Regions from separate parts of the Anaerosalibacter massiliensis genome, predicted to be linked through region 1. Evidence: riboswitches for the same ligand, from Rfam matches in the RefSeq annotation. Region 1 holds a riboswitch; each other region holds the start of a gene.
The links. Region 1 has a riboswitch for thiamine pyrophosphate ahead of thiT (energy-coupled thiamine transporter ThiT). Riboswitches for the same ligand answer to the same signal wherever they lie in the genome.
Positions count from the first base shown of each region.

Region 2: another riboswitch for thiamine pyrophosphate. It lies ahead of thiD (bifunctional hydroxymethylpyrimidine kinase/phosphomethylpyrimidine kinase); the one in region 1 lies ahead of thiT (energy-coupled thiamine transporter ThiT).
Region 3: another riboswitch for thiamine pyrophosphate. It lies ahead of NSA23_RS08370 (TatD family hydrolase); the one in region 1 lies ahead of thiT (energy-coupled thiamine transporter ThiT).

Region 1 covers NZ_JANJZL010000001.1:70,598-73,788, forward strand. Annotated here, with positions in the region: gene rsgA (ribosome small subunit-dependent GTPase A) at 1-479, shown strand, start outside; gene rpe (ribulose-phosphate 3-epimerase) at 481-1,128, shown strand; TPP riboswitch at 1,172-1,276, shown strand; gene thiT (energy-coupled thiamine transporter ThiT) at 1,339-1,881, shown strand; gene NSA23_RS00480 (thiamine diphosphokinase) at 1,904-2,539, shown strand; gene NSA23_RS00485 (hypothetical protein) at 2,626-2,802, shown strand; gene rpmB (50S ribosomal protein L28) at 2,842-3,033, opposite strand.
Region 2 covers NZ_JANJZL010000006.1:16,511-19,701, forward strand. Annotated here, with positions in the region: gene NSA23_RS09835 (NAD(P)/FAD-dependent oxidoreductase) at 1-623, opposite strand, end outside; gene NSA23_RS09840 (helix-turn-helix domain-containing protein) at 705-839, shown strand; gene thiD (bifunctional hydroxymethylpyrimidine kinase/phosphomethylpyrimidine kinase) at 959-1,738, opposite strand; TPP riboswitch at 2,112-2,225, opposite strand; gene NSA23_RS09850 (TIGR01440 family protein) at 2,420-2,965, opposite strand; gene NSA23_RS09855 (hypothetical protein) at 3,013-3,191, opposite strand, start outside.
Region 3 covers NZ_JANJZL010000004.1:242,663-245,853, forward strand. Annotated here, with positions in the region: gene NSA23_RS08355 (ABC transporter substrate-binding protein) at 1-275, opposite strand, end outside; gene NSA23_RS08360 (ABC transporter permease) at 280-1,047, opposite strand; gene NSA23_RS08365 (thiamine-binding protein) at 1,022-1,309, opposite strand; gene NSA23_RS08370 (TatD family hydrolase) at 1,332-2,066, opposite strand; TPP riboswitch at 2,118-2,220, opposite strand; gene NSA23_RS08375 (hypothetical protein) at 2,605-2,769, shown strand; gene NSA23_RS08380 (phosphatidylglycerophosphatase A family protein) at 2,962-3,191, shown strand, end outside.

The sequences.
Region 1 (3,191 bases):
ATAAAGTTATATTATCTAGTTGTAAATTAAATAGAGGAATCCATGAATTAAAGGAAGCTCTTAAAGATGAAATAACTGTATTTGCAGGACCTTCAGGAGTGGGAAAATCTTCTGTTTTAAATGAGATACAACCAAATTTAAAACTTGAAACAGGTGAAATAAGTAAGAAAACTAAAAGAGGAAGACATACAACTAGACATGTAGAACTTATAGAGCTTGAAATAGGTGGATATGTATTAGATACACCTGGTTTTAGTTCTTTAGAGTTAGATTTTATTAAAAGAGAAGAAGAAGTACAATATTATTTTAAAGAAATAAGAAAATATAGTGATGGGTGCAAGTTTAATAGTTGTCTACATTTTAAAGAACCTAATTGTGAAGTGAAAAATCAAGTTGAATCAGAAAATATAAGTAGGGAAAGATATAAGAATTATTTAAATTTTTTAGAAGAAGTCAAAAGACATAACAGGAGGTATTGATATGGCAAAAATTTCACCATCAATCTTATCATCGGATTTTAGTAAACTAGGAGAAGAAATTAGAAAAATAGAAGAAGGTGGTGCTGATTTTGTCCACTTAGATGTAATGGATGGCATATTTGTTCCAAATATAACTTTTGGACCACCAGTTATAAAGGAAATTAGAAGTATTACAGATATTCCATTTGATGTACACTTGATGATAGACAGACCAGAAAGGTATATTGAAGAGTTTGTTGAGGCAGGAGCAGATATTATTACAGTTCATGAAGAATCTACTATTCATCTTCATAGAACTATACAAAATATTAAAAACTGTGGAAAGAAGGCAGGAATATCTTTAAACCCTTCAACTCCTTTAGAAAATATAGAATATGTATTAGAAGATATAGATATGGTACTTATTATGACGGTCAATCCTGGATTTGGTGGACAATCCTTTATTCCAGCTATGGAAAGAAAAATTAAACATCTTAGAAAAATAATTGATGATAGAGATTTAGCTATAGAAATAGAAGTGGATGGAGGCATCAAACTGGATAATGCAAAAGAAGTTACAGATTGGGGTGCAGATATATTGGTTGCAGGCTCAGATATCTTTAAAGCAGATAATATAGTGGAAAGAGTTAGATTGTTTAAAGAGGTATAATATGTACAAAACAATTATATATGATACAATTGAATTAAAATCTAATATTTTATTGGGGAGCTTTAGAGGCTGAGAGGAAACAATAATTGTTTCGACCCTTAAACCTGAACTAGGTAATGCTAGCGGAGGAAATATAATATTATTTTAATAACCCATTACTTTTTTCAGGTAATGGGTTTATTTTTTAAAAAACAAAGGGAGGTGTATATAATGAATAAAAAATGGAATGTTAGAATGTTGGCTGAAGGGGGAGTTATGATTGCTTTATCAATTTTATTGAGTTATATTATAATATATGAAGCGCCTCAAGGCGGCTCTGTTACGGCAGGAAGTATGATCCCTATAATGTTTTTTGCTATGAGATGGGGAGTAGGCCCAGGAGTGTTTGTTGGCGCCACTTATGGTGTATTACATTTTATTCTAAAGCCTAATTTTTATCATCCAGTTCAATTTTTATTAGATTATCTTATTGCTTATGGATTTTTAGGATTAGCTGGAATAGCAAAAATGAAAAGTAGAAAGTTAAATGGAAAAGATTATTTTAAAATATTTCTAGGAGTATTATTATCTATAGGGGGAAGATTTATATCTCATCTTCTTTCAGGCGTAGTATTTTTTGCAGAGTATGCGGGGAATCAAAATCCTTGGATATATTCTGCTATATATAATGGAGGCTACTTAGTTCCCGAACTTATTATCTCATCTATAATATTAATGCTTTTATGGAAACCTTTAAGTAAAATTGAAAAATAATGAAAAGAATGGAAGGATTTTTATGAAGAGTTTAGTTGTTTCTAATGGAGAAATTAATGATTTAAACCAGTTAAAATCTATATCTAAAGAGATGGATTTTATTATAGCTGTTGATGGAGGAGCAAAATATATTTTGAAGTCTGATATACAACCAGATTTAGTAGTTGGAGATTTAGATTCTATTGATAAAGATATTTTAAAAGAAATAAAGGAAAAAAATATTCCAATATTAAAGTATCCCTCCCATAAGGACTATACAGATACAGAATTAGCTTTAAAATATTTAATTGACAAAGGTTTTAAAGAGATTGTTCTTATGGGAGTTATTGGTAGTAGAATTGATCATACTTTGGCTAATATATTCTTATTAAGTGAATTACTTAATCAAGGTGTAAAAGGAATAATAATAAATGAAAAGAATACTATGCATATAATAGATGATGAGATGGAAATTAAAAAAGAAGATGGAGTTTTTATTTCTGTATTACCTATAAATTCAGATGGGGCTAAGGTTACTTTAAAGGGATTTGAATACGAAACGGATAGAGTTGATTTTAACTTTTCTTCTACCTTAGGGGTAAGCAATAGAATAATAGAAGAGAAAGGATATATAAAAGTCGAAAATGGAATATGCCTTATAATTGAATCTAGAGATTAAAAAGCCTATTTTAGGCTTTTTTCTTTTGTAACTTATAATATGTAAACTGAATAATATATTGTAAAGACTGTTTTGAGGTGATATAAGTGAAAAAGAGATTTAGAAAATTTTATTGTAGATTAAATAAAAAGAAAGTATTAGGAATATTGCTGTTTTTAGTAGGATTATCAATAATATTAAAAGTCTTACCTGTAAGTATCTGGTTTTTTATATTTGGTCTTATTATTTTAATAATTGGATTATTTTTTATTAAAACTGGATAAAAAGATGGCTTCCGCTATATGTATTGGAAGCCAATTCTTTTATAATGCTCTTGTTACCTTTCCAGATTTTAAACATTTTGTACAAGCATAGATTCTTCTTGGAGAACCCTCTACAATTGCTTTAACTCTTCTCACATTTGGAGCCCAGGTTCTATTATGCTTTTTATTTGAAAAGGATACTTTATGTCCATGACTTTTTCCTCTTCCACATACTTGACAGTATTTAGCCATGTAAAACACCTCCTTGACTAACTATTAAAAATAATATTTAATTTATATATTATCTTAAAATAACATATTATATTTTAACACAATGAATAGTATAATTGCAAGATTGAAAGAATTTTATTAATATAAAATGGTAAGAGTTGAACTATTTATTGCAATAA
Region 2 (3,191 bases), on a different contig from region 1:
CCTAAAATTATTTCTGTTACAAATCTCATCCTATTGTTAAAGCTTCCACCGTATTTATCAGTTCTCCTATTTGTCAATGGGCTTAAAAATTGACCTATTAAATATCCATGAGCACCATGAAGTTCAATACCATCTATTCCTGCTGTTTGTGCTATCTTAGCTCCTATGACAAATTTCTTTACAAGTCCTTCTACTTCTTCAGTAGTCATTTCTCTTGGCTTTTCACCTACAGTCTTACATGTTATAGGACTTGGTGCTACAATTTGTCTTCCTTCAATAAGTCTGCTATAAGACTGTCTCCCTGGGTGATGGAGTTGTAAAAATATCTTTGTACCATGTCTATGGACTGCTCTAGCCAATTTTTCTAATCTAGGTATGTGTTTTGCCTCTATGGCACATAATTGATTTGGTAATCCAACTCCTGTTTCATTGTCAATTCTAGTGATTTCTGTGATTATTAAACCACAGCCACCTTCTGCTCTTTCTTCATAATATCTAATTATTTCATCTGAGGCTTCTCCCGTTGATGTAGCTAATGATGTTCCCATTGCTGGCATTACTATTCTGTTTTTAAGATTCACTTTCCCTATACTACCTTTCTCGAAAAGATTTTTATACTCCATAGATAAACCCCCTTATTAGTAATATAAAGTTATATATAACTTTATATTAAATAGGATTATGTTACCATTAATAGATTATTCATACATAGAAATACTATGAATTATAGATTGAATAAAATAAGAGAAATAGGAAATATAGCTTTAGACAACAGCGAAGAGATATTTAGACTCAATATGTCAATAAAGATATTAGAATATATACTCAATATACATTAACGAGAATCTTCTTAACCCTTACATAAGGCAAAAAACCTAATCCATAGAGCCTAATCTTTTCAGATTTATTATCTAAATATTAAATGTAAAAAATTGGCCTATGGATTGCCAATATGAATCTATAATCTATATAGATGATCTAAAGGTCCTTTACCCTTTCCTAAATCTAAACCTGCTTTTATTGCTCCAGTTAAATATTCTTTAGCTTCTTCTACTGATTCTAATATATCCATACCTTTAGCAAGATTTACTGCTATAGCTGAAGATAAGGTACAACCCGTTCCATGAGTATTTGGATTAACTATTCTCTCTCCTGCTAGCCAATAGCATTTCCCATCCATATATAATAAATCATCAGCACAATTTTCTAAATGGCCACCTTTAACTAGTACTGCTCCCTTTATTAATTTATCTATTATTCTAGCAGCCTTTTCCATATCCTTTCTATTATTTACTTCTATGCTACTTAATAGTTTGGCTTCAAACATATTTGGTGTGATAATATCCGCCAATGGCAATAATTCTTGAATTAAAGTTTTAGTTGCAGTAGATTTCATTAAAGAGTTTCCACTAGTTGATACCATAACTGGATCTACTACTATATTCTTTCCATCATACTCTTTTAATTTTTCAACTATTACCCTTATTATATTTTCATTTGATATCATTCCAATTTTTATTGCATCAGGATAGATATCAGTAAATACTGCGTCTAATTGTTCCCCTATAAATTCTGGAGATAAATCTACTACATTTGTTACGCCGGTGGTGTTTTGTGCTACTACAGAAGTAATAACACTCATTCCATAGGTTTTATGAGCAGCAAAGGTTTTCAAATCTGCCTGTATACCTGCTCCCCCACTAGGATCTGTACCTGCTATAGTTAATAATTTTTTCATAATTTCTCAACCTCCAATTGACTAAAATTATCAATATATATCTACAACTTCCCTTATTTCTTCCAAATCAGATAAGTCTGATTCATTTTTTACTGCAACAATGTTTAAACCACATTTTTTAGCTACTAATATACAATGGAGAGTATCTTCAAACCTTATATATCCTTAGGTTTTAATCTAAGTCTATTAGTTGTATTTTGAAAAATTCAGATTGTTCTTTACTTAAACCAAGGTCTTCAGCAGTTTGGATAAATTTAATATAATCTTTAATGTAATGTACAATTGAATTTTACTTCTATACATTTTCAAAGATGTTTTTAAACCCTAATATTCCTCTATTTTTATATAAAAAAGACTTGCCATTGCAAGTCTCATTATAAATTCTTAAATGATCCCTACGTTGGCATTATCCAAATCAGGTTATATGGTCGAACTGATACCACAGCTCCTCTCAGCAAAGTTTATCTAAGCCCCCATTTTTATATTCTCTTGTACTTTAATCATATCATAAATTGTTGAAATAAATCCAATAATCTTGCGTTACCTTTTTATTTGTAAATATTTGTTATTGTCAATTTATAGTATAAATTGACAATAACAAATATAGGGATAGTATTTTGATAATCATATACATTAACAAAATACTATCCCCGTATCCAATTTCAAACTAATATTTGAGTATTATTCATACTTTGCCCTTTCTCCACCAATAAGTTTTGGTCTTACTCTAGCTGCAGTCAAATGGGCTGAGCCAATATTTTTAATAGACAATCTTACTGGAACAGCTACTCTTTTTAAATGCATGCCAATAAAAGTATCTCCTATATCAAGACCTGCATCTGCCTGTATTTCTTCAACTACTACTGGATTGTCTAAAGCTCTATAATAAGCAGAGCTTAATGATCCCCCTGCCTTAGGATGAGGTACTACTGTAACAGGTGTTAATCCATATTTTTTAGCACATCGTTCTTCTATAATTAAAGCTCTATTTAAATGTTCACAACATTGAACAGCTAGAAATATGTTTTCTCTTTTGATAATAGGCATTATACTATTAATAAGTTCTACCCCAATATCTGGTACAGAGGCAGAACCAATAGTTTCACCAATAATTTCACTAGTACTACCACCTATAACTAAAATGTCTTCTTCTTTTAAATTAGCTTTCTCTAATAATTCTTCTACTGCACTAATAAAATCTTCTTTTAAATTTTCTAATTTATCCATAAAAAACACTTCCTTTAAAAATTGTTAAAGTATTGAATAATAAAGTTTTATGATATAATAGATTTGAGATTATTTATGTCACGCCAATTCTTTGCAGTTATTTGTTCTACAGATCTAAAGTCTTCTCTCATTTCTTTAACTTCATCATGAACATATTGAACTTCTGATTTTAATTCCTTTCTAGTCATATCATGTTCATTTTTTATACGTTCTTCTATTGACTTAA
Region 3 (3,191 bases), on a different contig from region 1:
CCAAAATCTCCATTTTCTGTAGCAATTAAAGTTGTAGAAGAACCCTCTGATGGTTGAATTATTTCAACATCTAAACCTTCATCTTTATAATATCCCTTTTCTAACGCAACATAAAGACCAGTATGATTTGTATTTGGGGTCCAATCAAGTATAACTTTTGTTTTTTCTAATTCTGCATCATTTTTATTTTCGTTATCTTGTGAAGAACAACCTGAAAAGACTGCTATCATCATAATAGCAATAATTATTAATGCTATTATTTTTGTTTTTTTCATAATGTTAAACTCCTTTCTCTTCTGATTTCCAACGTATTAATTTATTTCCAATGAAATCAATTGTATATATAGTTAAAATGCTTGCAATAATTATTACTAAAATAGAAGCAAATACTTTGTCTAAAGCATAGGCATTTTTAGCTCTTACCATATATACCCCTATACCTTTTTCTCCTCCTAACCATTCACTAACTACTGCAGACATAATCATATAAGTAGCTGCAATTTTTATTCCTGATAATAAGTGAACCATAGCATAGGGTAGTTTTAAATGATAGAAAGTTTGTAATTTTGAGGCATTCATAGTTTTAAATAGTCTAAGATAATCATTGTCTATTTTTTCAAGGCCATCTACTAAACTTATTACTATGGGGAAGAAACAAGTCATAATGACCATGATTATCTTAGGTAAGGTTCCAAATCCAAACCATATTATGAAGATGGGAGCTATGGCAATAGTAGGTATAGTTTGAGATATAACCAGTAAGGGATAGAAAAGCTTTTTAATTATTTTAAAACTATCCATCATTATAGCTAATATGAATGCTAATATTATTGAAAAACAAAATCCTACAAAAGATTCATAAAGAGTGATTTTCGTATGAGTTATTATTAAATTAAAATCACTCTTTAAAGCAAGAAATATATCTGCAGGAGATGGTAATATATATTTAGGTATATTATTTAAGTCTACTATTATTTGCCATATAAAAGTTATAGTTACAATACTTAGGATAGGGTATAATTTATCTATATTTATAGATTTTTTCATCCATTGTTACTCCTTCAGCTTTATAATCAATTTTTATTACAGAACAAACTCTTGCAGCACCTTCTTTTATACATATTTCCTGTGATTTTTTAACTATATCCAATAATAAATTCAAATCTCCTTCCATTGTAGTTTCCATAGGTCCAACTTCATATTTAACTCCTGTAGAATCTATATATTCTATAACTTTATCTACCACAGGATACAATTTTTCTTCTGGAACATTTGGCAATACTTGAATACTTACATTTGCACTATTCATTGATAATCACCTACCTTCATTTTTATTTAAATAAAAGCTTAAAATTATTGTAAATTTTTTCTTTTGCTTCTTCCCCAGTAATCTTCTTAAGAGTAGAGATTTTTTCTACAATGTTTATAATATAATCTGGATACCCATATTTACCATTTATCCATTTTAATGCAGTAGGTCCGTCTGTTTCTGTTAAAATTCTTTCTATAGGAATATATTTCACCATTTCTTCAGTAATTTTAGAATAGCCAATATCTACACTTATAGTAAAATAACATCCGTAATCTAAAAGTTTTTTTAATATATCAAAAGGACCACTATACCAATGTATAATTGGAGTTCTCAAGTTATATTGTTTAATGAGCTTTAGTATTTCGTATTCAGCACCTTTAGTGTGTAAATTAGTAATTTTATTATATTCATTAGCTTTTTTAAAGAAATACTCTAATACTTTTATTTGATGTGGATATTTATAATCTTCTAAAACCCAATGAAAATCTAGACCTATTTCTCCAATTATAGGAGTTTCTTTTATATATGTATCGAATCTCTCTAGATAATTAGAATTTTTATGAGCATTCCAAGGATGAATCCCAAAACATGGAACTATAAGGGAATTCTCTTTGCTCAAATTTTTAACTAATAAATAACTTTTTTCATCCATAGAACAGGCAAGAGTTTTTATTTTCTTTTTATTTATTATATTTATAGTTTTATGTAGCTTATCTCCATATAAATCTAAATGATTATGAGCATCAATATACATAATTTCCTCCAATATAAAAAGCACTGTTATATATAACAGTGCTTAGGGTTTTAAAAATTAGATTAGCTTTCCTACGTCGGGTTTATCCGAATCAGGTTCAAAGGGTAAAGTTATAAAAACTTTTCTCAGCCATAAGGCACCCCTAGCACTTTTCATATTAAATTGTAGAACTAAATACCATTGTAACACTAATAAAGAATAAAAGAAAGTTTGTTACATATTTACTCTAGCTTAGAAATTTTTTAATAATTATGGTATAGTATGAAATATAGAAAAAACGAAAAATCAAGGAGGCATTAAAACTTAGCTTGATAATAGTCTAGAGGTAACTTTTGAAATAATAGAGAATAAAAAATCTAATACTTTACTATTAGATAGAAATGGTTAAATAGTATCATATATAGATGATGTAAAAATAGCAATTAATTCTGATAGTATTGCTATAATTGATTCTAGATCTAAGGATAGATATGCTGGAAAAATTGAACCTTTTGAAAATATAGTTGGACATATTCTTACTGCAATAAATTTTCTTTAGATGAATTTAGTAATAGATGGAAAGATAATGTCTTTAAAAGAAATTAAGAAGTATTATGCACCATTAGAAAAGTATAAGGATATAACTGTACATTGTAGTTCAAGTATAACAGGAACAGTAAACTATTTATGGAAGAAGCAGGCTTGGAACCAAAACCATATGTAGGAGGATTTAGTGATTGTGTCAGTTATAAAGACAATATTGTGGTGAAGGAAAAATAGTATTGCATAGCCCTTGATTTAATAAGGGGCTATTTTTTTAATGGTTTATTTATATTATTGGGTACATATAATTATATATATTATATGTTTTTAAAGGATATAAATTTTTATTAGTATTTAAGAAGGAAGGTATGTTATGGGAAAATATAATATGGATGAATTAAATGAAATGACAATAGAGATGCTTGAAAAAAGAGGTGTGAAATTAGAAGACATTGGAAAAATAGTATTACATCTTCAGGAAGGATTTTATCCAGATTTAACTTTAGAAACTTGTCTAAAGAATGTTGAGGCTGTACTAAAGAAAAGAGAAATAATCCATGCCATTTTAACAGGGGTAGCCTTAGATGAGTTGGCTGAAAAAAA